4 regions of the Bacillus mojavensis genome follow, and region 3 is predicted to be linked to each of the others. Evidence: riboswitches for the same ligand, from Rfam matches in the RefSeq annotation. Region 3 holds a riboswitch; each other region holds the start of a gene.
The links. Region 3 has a riboswitch for S-adenosylmethionine ahead of HC660_RS19800 (5-methyltetrahydropteroyltriglutamate--homocysteine S-methyltransferase). Riboswitches for the same ligand answer to the same signal wherever they lie in the genome.
Positions count from the first base shown of each region.

Region 1: it holds a riboswitch for S-adenosylmethionine, as region 3 does, so the genes downstream of both, metK (methionine adenosyltransferase) here and HC660_RS19800 (5-methyltetrahydropteroyltriglutamate--homocysteine S-methyltransferase) in region 3, are expected to answer to the same signal.
Region 2: it holds a riboswitch for S-adenosylmethionine, as region 3 does, so the genes downstream of both, metN (methionine ABC transporter ATP-binding protein MetN) here and HC660_RS19800 (5-methyltetrahydropteroyltriglutamate--homocysteine S-methyltransferase) in region 3, are expected to answer to the same signal.
Region 4: it holds a riboswitch for S-adenosylmethionine, as region 3 does, so the genes downstream of both, HC660_RS10000 (2-hydroxyacid dehydrogenase) here and HC660_RS19800 (5-methyltetrahydropteroyltriglutamate--homocysteine S-methyltransferase) in region 3, are expected to answer to the same signal.

Region 1 covers NZ_CP051464.1:2,921,277-2,925,388, reverse strand. The annotation lists gene HC660_RS15300 (DUF2584 domain-containing protein) at 1-57, shown strand, start outside; gene pckA (phosphoenolpyruvate carboxykinase (ATP)) at 96-1,679, opposite strand; SAM riboswitch class I at 1,877-2,016, shown strand; gene metK (methionine adenosyltransferase) at 2,185-3,387, shown strand; gene asnB (asparagine synthase (glutamine-hydrolyzing)) at 3,537-4,112, shown strand, end outside.
Region 2 covers NZ_CP051464.1:3,146,810-3,150,921, reverse strand. The annotation lists gene gcvH (glycine cleavage system protein GcvH) at 1-70, shown strand, start outside; gene HC660_RS16510 (YusG family protein) at 126-362, shown strand; gene HC660_RS16505 (toprim domain-containing protein) at 440-793, shown strand; gene HC660_RS16500 (thioredoxin family protein) at 805-1,125, shown strand; gene HC660_RS16495 (SCP2 sterol-binding domain-containing protein) at 1,234-1,578, shown strand; SAM riboswitch class I at 1,693-1,799, shown strand; gene metN (methionine ABC transporter ATP-binding protein MetN) at 1,905-2,930, shown strand; gene metP (methionine ABC transporter permease MetP) at 2,923-3,591, shown strand; gene metQ (methionine ABC transporter substrate-binding lipoprotein MetQ) at 3,605-4,112, shown strand, end outside.
Region 3 covers NZ_CP051464.1:3,811,474-3,815,585, reverse strand. The annotation lists gene HC660_RS19805 (sigma-54 interaction domain-containing protein) at 1-794, shown strand, start outside; gene HC660_RS19800 (5-methyltetrahydropteroyltriglutamate--homocysteine S-methyltransferase) at 841-1,980, opposite strand; SAM riboswitch class I at 2,059-2,168, opposite strand; gene HC660_RS19795 (5-methyltetrahydropteroyltriglutamate--homocysteine S-methyltransferase) at 2,237-3,370, opposite strand; SAM riboswitch class I at 3,455-3,561, opposite strand; partial or broken gene HC660_RS19790 (LURP-one-related/scramblase family protein) at 3,628-4,061, opposite strand.
Region 4 covers NZ_CP051464.1:1,957,765-1,961,876, forward strand. The annotation lists gene HC660_RS09995 (FGGY-family carbohydrate kinase) at 1-1,162, opposite strand, end outside; gene HC660_RS10000 (2-hydroxyacid dehydrogenase) at 1,181-2,254, opposite strand; SAM riboswitch class I at 2,301-2,392, opposite strand; gene HC660_RS10005 (molybdopterin oxidoreductase family protein) at 2,541-4,112, shown strand, end outside.

The DNA.
Region 1 (4,112 bases), 890 kb from region 3:
ACAGACGGGCGGACAATCATTACGTACAAGCTGACTTCCTTGCATACAGTCAATTAAAACAAGCCAAGAGCTGAATTGCTCTTGGCTTTTGCTTTTTAAACGAGTGGCCCGCCTGCTTGCGCAATGGCATCTGTATTTGTGAACTTTTTGAAGTTTTCTTTGAATTCGTTTGCCAGATACGCAGCCTTTTCTCTGTATTCCTCTTTGTTATTCCACGTGTTTTCCGGCTGAAGGATGTGATCGGGAACACCTGGAACATGAACCGGGATGTGCAGGCCGAAAATATCGTCAGTGGTCATTTGTACATTTTCTAATTTGCCTTCAATCGCTGCTTTTACCATCGCCCGTGTGTATGAAAGCTTCATGCGTTCCCCTGTGCCATAGCCGCCGCCGGTCCAGCCTGTGTTGACAAGGTAAACGTCTGCGCCGTGTTCGTCGATCTTTTTGCCGAGCATTTCCGCATATACATGAGCCGGGAGCGGAAGGAACGGTGAACCGAAGCATGTGGAGAATGTCGTCTCAGGAGACGTGACGCCGCGTTCGGTTCCGGCTAGTTTACTCGTATAACCGCTTAAGAAGTGGTACATAGCCTGCTCCTTCGTCAGCTTGCTGATTGGCGGCAGAACGCCGAATGCATCAGCCGTCAAAAATACAATCGCTGACGGGTGGCCCGCAATGCTTGGAGACACAATGTTGTCGATCATATGAATCGGGTAAGCAGCACGTGTGTTTTCTGTATAGAAGGAATCATCGTAATTGGCTTCACGCGTATCTTCATCTACAACAACATTTTCGAGAACGGATCCAAACCGAATTGCTTTAAAAATCTGCGGTTCTTTTTCTTCGCTTAAATGAATGCACTTGGCATAGCACCCGCCTTCGATATTGAAGACACCAGTGTCCGACCAGCCGTGTTCATCATCACCGATCAGTTTCCGGTCAGCATCCGCCGAAAGGGTGGTCTTTCCTGTTCCCGACAGGCCGAAGAAAAGCGCGACATCGCCTTTTTCACCGACATTGGCGGAGCAATGCATGGATAAAATATCTCGTTCAGGCAGCAGGAAATTCATGATGGAGAAAATCGATTTTTTCATTTCTCCGGCATACTCCGTTCCGCCGATTAAAATCGTCCGCTTTTCGAAAGAAACAATAATAAAGGTTTCTGAATGTGTGCCGTCTGTTTTTGGGTCCGCTTTGAAATGCGGAGCGGAAAGAATGGTAAACGGCTGTTCGACTGTTTTTTTATCATTGTCTTCAGGACGGATAAACAGCTGTCTGGCAAATAAATTGTGCCATGCAAATTCATTAACGACCGTGATCGGCAGTCTGTATTTTTCATCAGCACCGGCAAATCCTTCAAAAACAAACAGCTCATCTCGTTGTTTCAGATAGCTGACAACTTTCGTGTACAGCCGGTCAAATGCTTCCTCGGAAATAGGCTGATTCACCGGACCCCAATCGATCTTACTCTTTGTGCTTCCTTCTTCTACAATGAATTTATCTTTCGGCGAACGTCCAGTGTAAGCGCCTGTGGTCGCCCGGACAGCACCCGTGGATGTTAAAATGCCTTCGTTACGGGAAAGTACTTTTTCTGTAAGCTGAGCTGCAGATAAATTATGCTGCACATTAGGACTTGTTAATAAGGCTTGCAAATCAGCGGTTAAATCAACTGAGTTCATAAGAAACCTTCCTTTATCATTTTATTTGTGTTTTGCTAATTGTGAATTAGTATAACATATATTTTCAAATAGTCTATACTATTTATCGTTTTTTGTGTGTGCACTTCCATTGTTTTCCGCAATAAAGGCGTCTATTTCTCCTGATTCATATTGACATTGCAAACCCTTTTACGATAAGATATTTCATTGAGCGGATACTCTTATCCCGAGCTGGCGGAGGGACAGGCCCTATGAAGCCCAGCAACCGGTTTCTCTATTATTCATTATGTTCAAACTGCGTGAGACAACCAAGGTGCTAACCTGATGCAAGGTTGAATGATTCCTTGAGCGATAAGAGTGAAAGGCACAAAGACCAAACCCTTTCCTCGAACGGAAAAGGTTTTTTTATTTCATAAATATGCCAATTAACATCTCTAATATAAACGTAACATTGTATAAGAGGGAGCGAGTTCCGTATCATATATATAAGGTCTTTCGGGAGGCCTTGTGCAGGAGGAAGCAAATCATGAGTAAAAATCGTCGTTTATTTACATCAGAATCTGTTACGGAGGGGCATCCGGATAAAATCTGTGACCAGATTTCTGACAGCATCTTAGATGAAATTTTAAAGAAAGACCCTAACGCGCGTGTTGCTTGTGAAACGTCTGTGACAACTGGTTTGGTTCTTGTCAGCGGAGAAATCACAACTTCTACGTATGTTGATATTCCAAAAACGGTTCGTGAAACGATTAAAGAAATCGGATACACACGTGCAAAATACGGATTTGATGCGGAAACATGTGCGGTCCTGACATCAATTGACGAGCAGTCTGCTGATATTGCAATGGGTGTAGACCAAGCGCTTGAAGCCCGTGAAGGCACAATGAGCGACGAAGAAATCGAAGCAATCGGAGCGGGTGACCAAGGTTTAATGTTCGGTTATGCGTGCAACGAAACGAAAGAGCTTATGCCTCTTCCAATTTCACTTGCTCATAAACTAGCCCGCCGCTTGAGTGAAGTGCGTAAAGAAGATGTTCTTCCTTACCTTCGCCCTGACGGTAAAACACAGGTAACGGTTGAGTATGATGAAAATAACAAACCTGTCCGCATTGACGCGATTGTTATTTCAACTCAGCACCATCCTGAAATTACGCTTGAGCAAATTCAGCGCAACATTAAAGAACATGTCATCAATCCGGTTGTTCCTGAAGAATTAATTGATGAAGAAACAAAATACTTCATTAACCCTACAGGCCGATTCGTCATTGGAGGACCTCAAGGGGATGCGGGGCTTACAGGACGTAAAATTATCGTTGATACGTACGGCGGCTACGCACGTCACGGCGGCGGCGCGTTCTCTGGTAAAGATGCGACGAAAGTAGACCGTTCAGCTGCTTATGCTGCAAGATACGTTGCGAAAAACATCGTTGCGGCTGAGCTTGCAGATTCATGCGAAGTGCAGCTTGCATACGCGATCGGTGTTGCACAGCCTGTGTCCATCTCAATCAATACATTTGGTTCCGGAAAAGCTTCAGAGGAAAAACTGATTGAAGTTGTTCGCAATAACTTTGATTTACGACCTGCCGGCATTATCAAAATGCTTGATTTACGCCGTCCGATCTACAAACAGACTGCTGCGTACGGCCACTTTGGACGCCACGATGTTGACCTTCCGTGGGAGCGTACAGACAAAGCGGAACAGCTGCGTAAAGAAGCGTTAGGAGAATAATTTTATAGCCGCTTACTGGTTAAGCGGCTTTCCCTTTTTTATCGATGTATCCATGTTTATTTTTTTACATAACTGTGAAACCAAATACTGTTCACAGCGTCTATAAATAGGGGTTCAATGATGACAATTTTAAATATGGAGGCAATACTATGTGTGGATTTGTCGGGGTTTTTAACAAGCATCCGTTAACTCAAACCGCTGATCAAGAAGAACTAATCAAACAAATGAACCAAATGATCGTTCACCGCGGTCCTGACAGTGATGGATATTACCATGATGAGCACGTTGGATTCGGATTCAGACGGCTCAGCATTATTGATGTGGAAAATGGCGGACAGCCTTTATCATATGAAGATGAGAAATATTGGATTATTTTTAACGGGGAAATCTATAACTATATCGAACTGAGAGAAGAGCTTGAAGCAAAGGGATATACTTTCAACACAGATTCGGACACAGAGGTTCTTCTTGCGACTTACCGTCACTATAAAGAAGAAGCGGCTTCCAAGCTCCGCGGCATGTTTGCCTTTCTGATTTGGAATAAAAACGATCATGTGCTTTATGGAGCAAGAGATCCATTCGGCATTAAGCCGTTGTATTACACAACGATCAATGATCAGGTTTATTTTGCCTCAGAGAGAAAAAGTTTAATGGCAGCTCAAAATGATATTGAAATAGATAAAGAAGCATTACAGCAGTATATGTCTTTCCAATTCGTTCCTGAG
Region 2 (4,112 bases), 660 kb from region 3:
GTCTGACGCGTCTGAAATTGAAAAACTAATGACAGCAGAGCAATACGAAGAGATGACACAACAAGACTAAAACTGGATAGCTGAGCAGGCAATTGGATACGCTAACGCTATGGGAGGTGTCCAATATGGCTTTCAGCAAACAAAAGCTCGATGTCACCAATGATGTGACAGGCCGCTTTCAAAATGGCCGGCTCTCGTTATATCATGAAGATGAGATGATCGGCCAAATGACAGGCATGAATGAATATGAGCTAAAGTCCGGCTTTACCTATGAAAATGAAAAATTTTATAAAACAGCCGACGTGGTTTCAGGAGACGATCAGAAATATGTTGATTGTGACTACGAAAGCGGCTGGTGTTGATGTTGGCGGTGAATTTCACTGCCTTCTTTTACAATCTGAACGTTTCAAATTCGACGCGGCAGGTGAAGCAGATGAACATGGACGAACTGGAAAAAGTCATGATTGTTGAAGGGAAATCAGATAAAGAAAAGATCGAAAGCGTCCTGAATGAGCCAGTGCGCATTATCTGCACAAACGGAACAATCAGCCAGCTGAAGCTGGAGGAATTGGCAGACGAGCTTTACGAGAAGGACGTCTATATTTTGGTTGATGCCGATGAATCAGGCGAGAAATTGAGAAAACAGCTGAAAAGGGAATTTAATGAAGCCTACCATTTATATATCGACAGAGCCTATAAGGAAGTGGAGGCGGCGCCCAGACACCATATAGCATCTGTATTACTGAGCGCGAATCTGAATGTCCATACGAATTTTCTTGAAAGAAAGACCTGAGGTGTTATAGCGTGAAAGAACTCCAAGAACAAGAGCTTGAACACATTACTGATGATGTGTATCTCCTATATCTATATACTCCGTTTTGCGGTACCTGCCAGCTGGCAAGCAAAATGCTGACGGTCGTCGAAGACATGCTCCCGTCTGTCGCCTTCTATAAAAATAATCTCAACTATTCTCCGGCGTTTGCTAAAGCATATCAAATTGAAAGCGTCCCTTGTTTTCTGCTGTTTAAGGACGGAAAAGTAATTGAAAGAGGGTATGCGTTTCATTCCGTTTCTTATTTATATGAGCTGATCAAACAAAAATCATCTTCTGCATCTCATTTATGACATTTTTCTCGGCGCATTCCAATGAATTTGTCGTTCGTTTTATAAAGGGGTTCTTGCGCTGAAGAGAGAAATGTGTATGTATGACCAACAAACTAGGAGGTTGTACAAATGGAGAAAGCGGAAGTTTTAGAAGATGATTTACAGCATCTGTTTTTAAAACCCCTTTTGAACGCTTCGACATTGCTCATTACCTTCCAAGGAGAAACAGAAGCCTTAACCGTCTCAATAAACGAACAGGGAGAAATGACAAAAATTTCTCCGCCCCAAACGTCCAACCTGACCTTTTATGGAAACCAAACAGAAATCATTCATCTTTTGCATGGAGACATTTCCCTTCAGCACCTGATCCAGAGCGGAAGCCTAAAGGTAAAGGGTTCATTCAGAGCGCTGTTAAAGCTGGAAGCCATTCTTTGGCTGACAAACGGTTTTTTTCAGAGGATTCTAAAGAATTAAAAAATAGCAAATTATTACAATAGTAAAAGTTTACATCATTTATTTTATTGACATTTTATGATTCGCCATGCTATTCTACATTAAGAATTTCCGGACGAAAAAGACTATATATTTCTCTTATCAAGAGAGGTGGAGGGAAGTGCCCTATGAAGCCCGGCAACCATCAACATTGTTGAAATGGTGCCAATTCACACGAAGCGTTAAGCTTTGAAAGATGAGAGAAAGGCGTTTTATATAAGCCTTTCTGCTCAAGTGTGCAGAAAGGCTTTTCTTTTGCAGAAAAAACCGGAAGATTTCTTAGAATAGTGTTAAGGCAGGTGATCGCTTTGATCAATCTTCAGGATGTTTCAAAAGTGTATAAGTCGAAACATGGAGATGTCAATGCTGTCCAAAATGTCTCGCTTTCCATTAAAAAAGGTGAGATTTTTGGAATTATAGGATATAGCGGAGCTGGTAAAAGTTCCTTAATCCGTCTGCTGAACGGACTTGAGAAACCAAGCTCAGGAATCGTGGAAGTGGCGGGAACGAAGATTAATGAAGTAAACGGACGCAATTTAAGAAAAGCGCGCCATGACATCAGTATGATTTTCCAGCACTTCAATTTGCTCTGGTCGCGAACTGTCAGAGATAACATCATGTTTCCTTTAGAAATTGCCGGGGTGAAAAAAAGCGAGCGGATTAAGCGTGCCAATGAACTGATTAAACTGGTAGGTTTAGAAGGAAAAGAGAAATCTTACCCGTCTCAGCTGAGCGGCGGACAAAAGCAGAGGGTCGGAATCGCCAGAGCGCTCGCAAACAATCCGAAGGTTCTCCTTTGTGATGAAGCGACATCAGCTTTAGATCCGCAAACAACCGATTCAATCTTGGATCTTTTGTCCGATATTAATGAGAGACTCGGTTTGACGATTGTGCTGATCACACACGAAATGCACGTCATCCGCAAAATCTGCAACAGAGTCGCTGTTATGGAAAACGGAAAGGTTGTTGAAGAAGGAGAAGTTCTCGATGTCTTCAAGAATCCGAAGGAAGACATGACTAAACGGTTTGTTCAGCAGGTGACTGAGCCTGAAGAAACAAAAGAAACACTTCAGCATCTTCTTGACGAAAAAGCGTCAGGAACAACGGTTCAGCTCACATTTGTCGGTGATTCAGCTGAACAGCCTCTGATTACAGAGATGATCAGAAACTTCAATGTCAGCGTCAATATTCTGCAGGGGAAAATCTCGCAGACGAAGGACGGGGCATACGGTTCATTGTTTATCCATATTGACGGTGACGAGGAAGAAGTGCAAAACGTGATCCGGTTTATTAATGACAAACAGGTGAAAGCAGAGGTGATCACGAATGTTTGAAAAATACTTCCCGAACGTTGATGTAACTGAATTATGGAACGCGACATACGAAACGCTTTATATGACGCTGATCTCCTTGGTTTTTGCCTTTGTCATCGGGGTGATCCTCGGCCTGCTGCTCTTTCTTACAAGCAAAGGGAGCCTCTGGCAGAACAAAGCAGTCAACACTGTAATTGCGGCTATTGTCAATGTATTCAGGTCTATTCCGTTCCTCATTTTAATTATTTTATTACTAGGTTTTACGAAGTTTTTAGTCGGCACCATCTTAGGGCCGAACGCGGCACTGCCGGCGTTAGTCATCGGCTCAGCCCCGTTTTACGCGCGGCTCGCTGAAATTGCGCTGCGTGAGGTGGATAAGGGCGTCATCGAAGCTGCGAAATCAATGGGAGCCAAAACATCAACCATTATTTTCAAAGTGCTGCTCCCGGAATCCATGCCGGCCCTTATTTCTGGGATCACGGTTACGGCCATTGCTTTGATCGGCTCAACAGCCATTGCGGGCGCCATCGGTTCAGGAGGACTTGGAAACCTTGCATATGTAGAAGGATATCAGTCTAATAATACTGATGTTACCTTCGTTGCTACTGTATTTATTTTAATCATCGTTTTCATTATTCAAATGATCGGTGATGTCATAACAAATATAATAGATAAACGATAAGGGAGGATTTACTTTGAAAAAGCTATTTTTGGGTGCATTACTACTTGTATTTGCAGGAGTTATGGCTGCCTGCGGTTCTAATAACGCTGAATCCGGCAAGAAAGAAATTGTTGTTGCAGCTACAAAAACACCGCATGCAGAAATTTTAAAAGAAGCTGAACCATTGTTAAAAGAAAAAGGCTACACACTGAAAGTGAAAGTGCTTAGTGATTACAAAATGTACAACAAAGCCTTAGCTGATAAAGAAGTGGATGCAAACTTCTTCCAGCACATTCCTTACCTTGAGCAAGAAATGAAAGAAAACAAAGATTATAAACTTGTGAATGCCGGTGCGATTCACTTAGAGCCATTCGGTATTTATTCTAAAAAATATAAATCATTAAAAGAGCTTCCCGACGGTGCGACAATTATCCTGACAAATAACGTTGCTGAACAAGGCCGTATGCTTGCAATGCTTGAGAATGCAGGATTAATTACACTTGACTCCAAAGTGGAAACAGTCGATGCAACACTGAAAGACA
Region 3 (4,112 bases):
TTCTGCGTGTCAACTGCGCTTCGATCCCGGAGCAATTGTTTGAATCAGAAATGTTCGGATACGAAGACGGAGCGTTTACGGGGGCGAAAAAAGGCGGGAAAAAAGGAAAATTTGAACTCGCGCATCAAGGAACCATTTTCCTTGATGAAGTAGGTGATATGCCGCTGCATATGCAAAGCAAAATCCTTCGCGTCCTGCAGGAGAAAGAGATAGAGCGGGTCGGCGCAGGAAGCCCGGTCCCGATAGATGTACGAGTGATTGCGGCGACACACCGAAACCTCGAAAAAATGGTCCGGGAAGGAGACTTCCGGCAAGACCTCTATTACCGATTGAATGTAATCAAAATTCAAATCCCGTCCCTAAGAGAGCGCATAGAGGATGTTGTGCCCATCGCAGGGCTTCTATTAAAAAAACTTGAACGGAAATTTGGATTTGATGGCTTGGAGCTTTCTAAAGAAGCGATTGCGGTGCTTCAGAGCTATTCTTGGCCGGGCAACATACGTGAACTGGAAAACGTCCTAGAACGGGCTGTCAACGTCCTCGACGGCAAACGAATCGAACCGAAACACCTGAACCTCGCTCCTGAAGATCAACCCATCCAAAGAACAATCAAAGTCCGAGAATATCAATCGATACAGCCATTAAAAGAGACAATCGCTGAGGCGGAAAAAAACGCGATCATCGAGGCGCTTGCCGCAGCAGACGGCAATAAAATAAAGGCAGCAAAGCTATTAGGCATAGGAAAAACAAGCTTATATGAAAAATGCAAAGCCTATCAAATTGAGCAGGCATAAAAAACACACTTGTCCCGCCAAGGAATCAAGTGTGTGTTTCTGTTCTTTATTTCCAAACATCGTTAGCGATCTCAACAACATGGCGCAGCTTCGCCCATTGCTGTTCCTCGGTCAGCTTGTTGCCTTCTTCAGTCGAAGCGAACCCGCATTGCGGACTCAGGCATAGCTGGTCTAAGCTGACATAACGTGACGCTTCTTCAATACGGCGTTTCACGTCGTCCGGATGTTCAAGCTCACCGAATTTAGATGTAACTAAACCGAGAACAAGCTGAAGATCAGTGCGTTTCACATAACGGAGCGGTTCGAATCCACCTGAGCGTGAATCATCATACTCTAAGAAAAGCCCGTCCAGATTCAAGCCGTCAAAAATGGTTTCGGCCGCCGCATCATAACCGCCTTCAGCTGTCCAAGTGGACTGAAAGTTGCCGCGGCAGATATGCATGGTGATTGTCATATCATCCGGACGGTCAGCAATGGCGTCATTGATCGACTTCGCAAACAGCTGGCGAAGCTCGTCAGGCGTTGTTCCGAATGCTTCCACTTGTTTTAAGCCTTTTTCAGATAAGAAAACAGCCCATGCTGTATCGTCAAGCTGGAGGTAGCGGCAGCCTCTGTCATAAAACGCTTGAATCGCTTTCTTATAAGCTTTTGATACATCATGCTGGAAAAGAGCATAATCGTTCTTGTAGGCATCCTTTTCCAGTCTCCCCCGGAAAAAGAGCATATTCGGACTCGGAATTGTCATTTTTGGCGTGGCATCACCAGCGATGCCATGTAAAAATGAGTAATCTTCGAGCATCGGGTGGTTTGAGAAATCAATATCGCCCGTCACTTTGATGCCGCGTGCTTTTGTCTGCACATTATGGAACTGGATACCCTGTTCAGGTGTAAACGGCTCAACGCCATCCAGATTTTCCAGGAAATCAAAATGCCACCACGCTCTGCGGAATTCCCCGTCTGTCACGACGTTCAGGCCGGTTTCTTTTTGTTTTTCCACAATGCGGATGATTTCATCGTTTTCAATCTGGCGAAGCTGTTCGGCAGTCATTTCGCCGGCCGCCTTTTGCAGCCGCGCTTTTTTGACGGGCTCAGATCTCAGCAGGCTTCCGACTTGATCCGCGCGAAACGGCGGTTTTTTTCTCTGGAGCGATTGTTTTTGTTCTGCGGGTGTTGTTTGCTGTGACATGTTGTTCATTCCTTCTTTCCATTCAAATATAAAAAAGCTCTTCCTCAGGATAAGGAAGAGCTTGCGTGAACAATCTCAACCTTATCTACAAGAGCACAAATCTGCTCTAAAGGATTTAGCACCATTCTGTGTAAAACAGCGGTTGCCGGGTATCGCAGGGCCAGTCCCTCCACCTCTCTTGATAAGGAAAACCTTTTTATTAAATTTTCTGATAGTATCTATTATTCACACATTTTTTGTTTCTGTCAACGATAGATTATTTCCACACATCATTGGCAATGTCGACCACATGACGGAGCTTCGCCCACTGCTGCTCCTCAGTCAAAAGGTTTCCTTCTTCTGTAGAAGCGAAACCGCACTGCGGGCTCAAGCAAAGCTGATCTAAGCTGACAAAGCGCGCAGCTTCATTGATTCGGCGTTTGACATCCTCTGGATCTTCAAGCTCTCCGTATTTGGATGTAATCAAGCCCAAGACAATCTGCAGATCCTTGCGTTTGACAAAGCGAAGCGGGTCAAAGTTTCCGGAGCGGTCATCATCGTATTCCAGGAACAAGCCATCAAGGTCTAAACCGTCAAGAATCGTTTCCGCTACAGCGTCATAGCCTCCTGATGCGGCCCAAGTCGAGCGGAAGTTGCTGCGGCAGATGTGCATCGTAACCGTTAGGTCATCAGGACGGTCCGCCACTGCATCGTTAATTGTTTTGGCAAATAACGCAGGCAATGTTTCCGGATCACCGCCGAGGGCACGGACAACTTCTCTGCCTTTTTCTTCAAAGAAGAGAGACCATGACGTATCATCGAGCTGAAGATAGCGGCAGCCCGCATCATAGAAAGCGGTAATCGCTTTTTTGTACGTCTGGGCCAGGTCATGAAAATATTCCTCCTGATCGGGATATACGCCTTGATCAGCTTTTTCACCGAAAAACAGCATATTCGGACTTGGAATCGTCAATTTTGCTGTCGCATCTCCGGCAATGCTGTGTAAAAATTGATAATCGGCAAGCGCCGGATGGCTTGTGAAATCCAGTTTTCCTGTGACTTTAATGCTGCGGGCTTTTGTTTTCGCATGATGGAATTGAATCCCTTCGGCCGGAATGAAGGGCTCTACACCATCAAGCCCTTCAAGAAAATCGTAATGCCACCAAGAACGGCGGAACTCTCCGTCGGTTACGACGTTTAGGCCGATTTCCTTTTGCTTTTCGACAATGCGGGTGATTTCTTTATTTTCAATATCGCGAAGCTGTTCTGCAGTGATCTCGCCGGCCGCTTGTTTTTGCCGCGCCTCTTTTACTGGTGCGGATCGTAATAAACTGCCGACATGATCAGCGCGGAAAGGAGCTTTCTTCTGTTTATCTGATTTCTGTGCTGCAAGGTTTACTTGTTGAGTCATATCATTCGCCTCTTTTCTGAAATGTTTGCCGCATGAAAAAAGCTCTTCCTTTGTGTAAGGAAGAGCTTGAACGATCAAATCTCTGCCTCATCTGCAAGAACGCGATGTTCTTAAGGATTTAGCACCATTCTGTGTAAAACAGCGGTTGCCGGGTATCATAGGGCCAGTCCCTCCACCTCTCTTGATAAGGTAAATCTTCATATTGAGTTTTCAATTATCTTAATATTATTATTTTTGCATGAATTGTCAACAGTTTTTTAGAAGTTTGGCTTATCTTCATCGTCAACCAATACCATATCCAGCACAATCGCGATGGCTGTGCAAATCAGCCCATCTTCCTCATGTGCAATCAGCAGGCGATACGTATCACCCCAGCTGAGCCGCTTTTTGCTGACAGACATTCACACATTCTGGCCGTCCGTCAGCTGGAATTTGTCCTTCCATCAATCACCGTCGATTTCCTAATTCAGTTGTTAATTTCAAATTTCAGTTTGAATAATGTTAATTTCTTCGTCACCTCACAAACCGTTTCTCCCCCGATAGAAATATCATAACGGGGCAAAAAAGACATGGGCTTCTGCTCAATGGAAGCGAGCGTTTCTCCAGAGGAATCTGATATGTGTAACGAGTCTCCGAATGAAAACAAACGGCCCTCCACCTTGAATTTCTCTTGTTCATTCTGACCGTAAATGTGTTAAACGAAAAGATCCGTTGTTTCATCAATCATTCGATCATTACTGAA
Region 4 (4,112 bases), 1.9 Mb from region 3:
TTAAAATGTCAAAGTTCCATTTGATTGAACTTGCAATCTCCTGTAATGCCGCACGTACAAAATGCGCTCTGCTTAAATGGGCTGAAAGCGGTACATCAAAGAGAAAGCCGCCCTTCGCTAGATTGTTTTTTTCTGCCGATAAATATGAACCGAGGGACGACACACAGGAATGATCTTCCTTAGCTATTGCAGTAATTTCTTGTTCCATCACATCGTACGGTTCATTCGGATAGAAAATATCCTTTAATTTTTGAAAATTCAGACCTGTTATCCCGGGATTCGTCTCTGCAAGCCACTGTCCTTGATCTGTGTGGCAGTTCAGCCAGGCTTTATGATGTCTGTCCTCATGAGTTTCATCAATCATTTTGGTAATCGGTGTTGTCGTACCTGATACAATGACTGCATCTCCCAGAGCAGCGCCAGTGCTTTTGACAGCAAGCTGTGTATCTCCCCCACCCGCTATAACCTTCACATGATGTGACAGTCCCAATTCTGCCGCATACTCATCAGTTATCGATCCAATGACTGTTCCCGCTCTTACTAGAGGCGGAAGAATAGATGGCGAGAAACCGAATATATTGCACATCTCTTCTGACCATGTATTTTGTTTTACATCAAACAGCAGCGTTTCCGTCGCCTGTGACGGTTCATATGTCAATACTCCGCTCAGCTGATACGTCACCCAATCACTGATGCTTGTGAAGCTTGCAGTCTTTTTCCATAAGGAGGGCTGCCGGTGCTTTAAACCATAAAGCTTGAGCGCTGAAAAAAGCGCAGTCGGCAGACGGCCTGTTCGGCTGTATACTTCTTCACGATTCGGTATATTTCCCTCCCACTCCCTGCCCCGATTGTCAATGTTCGGCAGACCGAGGAAAGACTCACCATTTTGATCGAGCAGCACGATCCCCTGTCTTTGACTTGTTGAAGTGAGACCAATAATTTCAATATGATGAGAACGAGACATCGCACGTTTAGCCAGATTCATGATTTGATTCCACAGCGCCTGTGGAGAAAAATAGCGGCTGTCCGGATAAAGCGGCTCGGCCGTATATACAATGTCCTCCCGTTCAACCGTTTGAACGCTGCCCGACACACTTACGACTGCAACTCTTGCATTGCCAGTGCCAATGTCAAATACGAGATAACCTTTTTGTTTCGTCATCCTGATGCCCTCCTTTTCTTACACCTCTGCTGTAAGATCGTTTCTGTTATATAAAGTCGGAATATTGAGAGTTTTTTCACCCTTCCACTTTTTAAGCGCTTCGTTCAGAATGGTAACGTGATGATCCTCCACTTCAAATGTTGCCCCTGCTAAATGAGGTGTTGCCAGAACATTAGGCAATGAGATAAATTCATAATCCGATTCCTCTGGAGGCTCGTGATAAAAAACGTCTAATATCGCTCCCCTGATTTTACTTTCTTTCAGTACAGATAAAAGATCCTCTCGGTTCACTACGACAGCTCGTGATGTATTCACGAAAATGGCGCTCTCTTTCATCAAGTCAAAATACGAACGATCAATGAGGCCAAGCGTATCATCTGTACGCGGCAGATGAACAGAAACGATATCACTGTCAGAAAAAACCTTCTCCAGAGAAACTTTTTCATATAGCTGATGATCGTGGTGTACGTATGGATCGTAATACAAAACCTTGCAGTCAAATGCAGTCAACAGTTTTGCGATCCTTTGCCCAACCGCTCCGAATCCCACCATACCCACGGTTTTTCCTGTTATTTCATTACCTTTGAATTTGGCATACGCCTGCAAATAATCGCTGTTCCATTTTCCATCTTGTAGCCATTGATTTGAGGTATTCGTATGACGGAGAAATGAAATTACATTTCCGATAAACATTTCAGCAACAGCTTGTGCGTTTCGCCCAGGCGTATAGAAAACCGGAATGTCTCTGTTTGACGCTGCTGTCACATCAACATTGGAAGGCATCCCCCTGCATACTCCCACGAATGAAAGTGCCGGCATTGATGCGAACACGTTTTCTGTCACTTGATCAAGCTCAGTAATCAACCCCGTCGCATTTGACTCTTGTAATAGCTGAATCAATTCTTCTTCTCTGTATGCCCGGCCGTTTTCTTTCCAAGACTGATAAACAACGGAACCGAACAATTTTTCAAGCTCTTTTCGTCCTTCTTCGTTATACGGTGCTGTAATCAAAACCGTCATGATGCAAAACATCCTTTTCATTGTTATTTTCCACACAAAAAAATCTCTCTCCAAAGATGGAAAGAGATTCATGTATAGGCGCACTCTGCCACAGACAGAAGCCGGTATAAACCTTACTTTCCTATCTTTCAAGCTGACGCTTGCTGGAATTGGCACAATAATGTTGCCGAGGTTTCATAGGGCCAGTCCCTCCACCTCTCTTGATAGAAAATGTTTTGTATGTAATTTTCAGAATTAAGAATACGTTAATCATAAAGAAGACCCAGATTGATGTCAATGTCTTTTTTTCAGAATTGACGTTATCATTCGAAATGTTATAATTCTTACAATATATCTAACTAGGGAGAGGAACTGGGCTATGAAATCGTTTGCCACTCAACAAAACGGCATTTTTAAATCCGTTTGCTCACTGGACTGCCCGGACCAGTGCGGATTACTGGTACATAAAAAAGACGGGAAGATTGTGAAAGTGCAGGGTGATCCTGATCATCCCGTGACAGCCGGAAATATATGCAACAAAGTACGAAATATGGCTGAGCGCATCTATGATGAGAAGCGGCTGACGACTCCGCTGAAACGAATAGGTATGAAGGGCGAGGCAGAGTTTAAACCAATTTCTTGGGAGGAAGCGATTGACACCATCACATCTCGCTGGAAACAGCTGATTGATGAAGAAGGGGCTGAAAGCATACTGCCTTACAGCTTTTACGGCAATATGGGAAAATTAACGGCTGAAGGAATGGACCGCCGCTTCTTTTACCGTCTGGGCTCAAGCCAGCTTGAGCGGACGATTTGCAGCAAAGCCGGTTCAGAAGGCTATAAATATACCATGGGTGTGAGTGCTGGAATCGATCCTGAAGAAACGATTCATACAAAACTGTTTATCTTTTGGGGAATTAACGCAGTCAGCACAAACATGCATCAAATTACAATCGCACAAAAAGCACGGAAAAAAGGCGCAAAAATTGTTGTAATTGATGTGCATAAAAATCAGACAGGGCGTCTCGCAGATTGGTTTATTCCTATAAAACCCGGTACCGACAGCGCGCTTGCCCTTGGAATCATGCACATATTATTTAAAGAAAACCTTTACGATGAAGCGTTTCTATCAGAATATACAGTCGGCTATGAAGAATTGCGCGAGCATGTGAAACAGTATCATCCAGAAAAGGTATCGCTGATCACTGGTGTCAGTACCGACGATATCTATCAGCTGGCAAAAATGTATGGTGAAACCTCCCCTTCCTTTATCAGAATCGGAAACGGCCTTCAGCATCACGACAACGGTGGGATGATTGTTAGAACGATTGCCTGTCTTCCGGCGATTACCGGTCAATGGATGCATACAGGAGGCGGTGCCATCAAGCATAACAGCGGAATTTTAGAATATAACACCAACGCGCTTCAGCGTCCTGATTTACTGAAAGGCCGCACACCGAGATCGTTTAATATGAACCAGCTGGGCAGAGTCCTTCTGGAAACAGACCCTCCTGTTCGCTCCCTCTTTATTTATGGGACGAACCCAGCCGTTGTGGCGCCAGAAGCGAACAAAGTCAGACAAGGCCTCCTGCGGGATGACTTGTTCACCGTGGTTCATGATTTGTTTTTGACAGAAACAGCCAAATATGCGGACATTGTACTGCCTGCTACATCTGCTTTTGAAAATACTGATTTTTACACCTCATACTGGCACCATTACATTCAGCTTCAGCAGCCGGTGATTGAGAAATACGGAGAAAGTAAGTCTAATACCGAGGTATTCCGGTTATTGGCTGAGGCAATGGGATTTACGGATCAGGAGCTGAAAGATTCAGATGAAGACTTAATCCGCCAGGCGCTTCACCATCCAGATAATCCTTATTTGGCAGAGATTCGTTATGAATCACTCACTGAACGTTCGTTTATGAAGGCGAAGCGTGAAAAGCCGCTG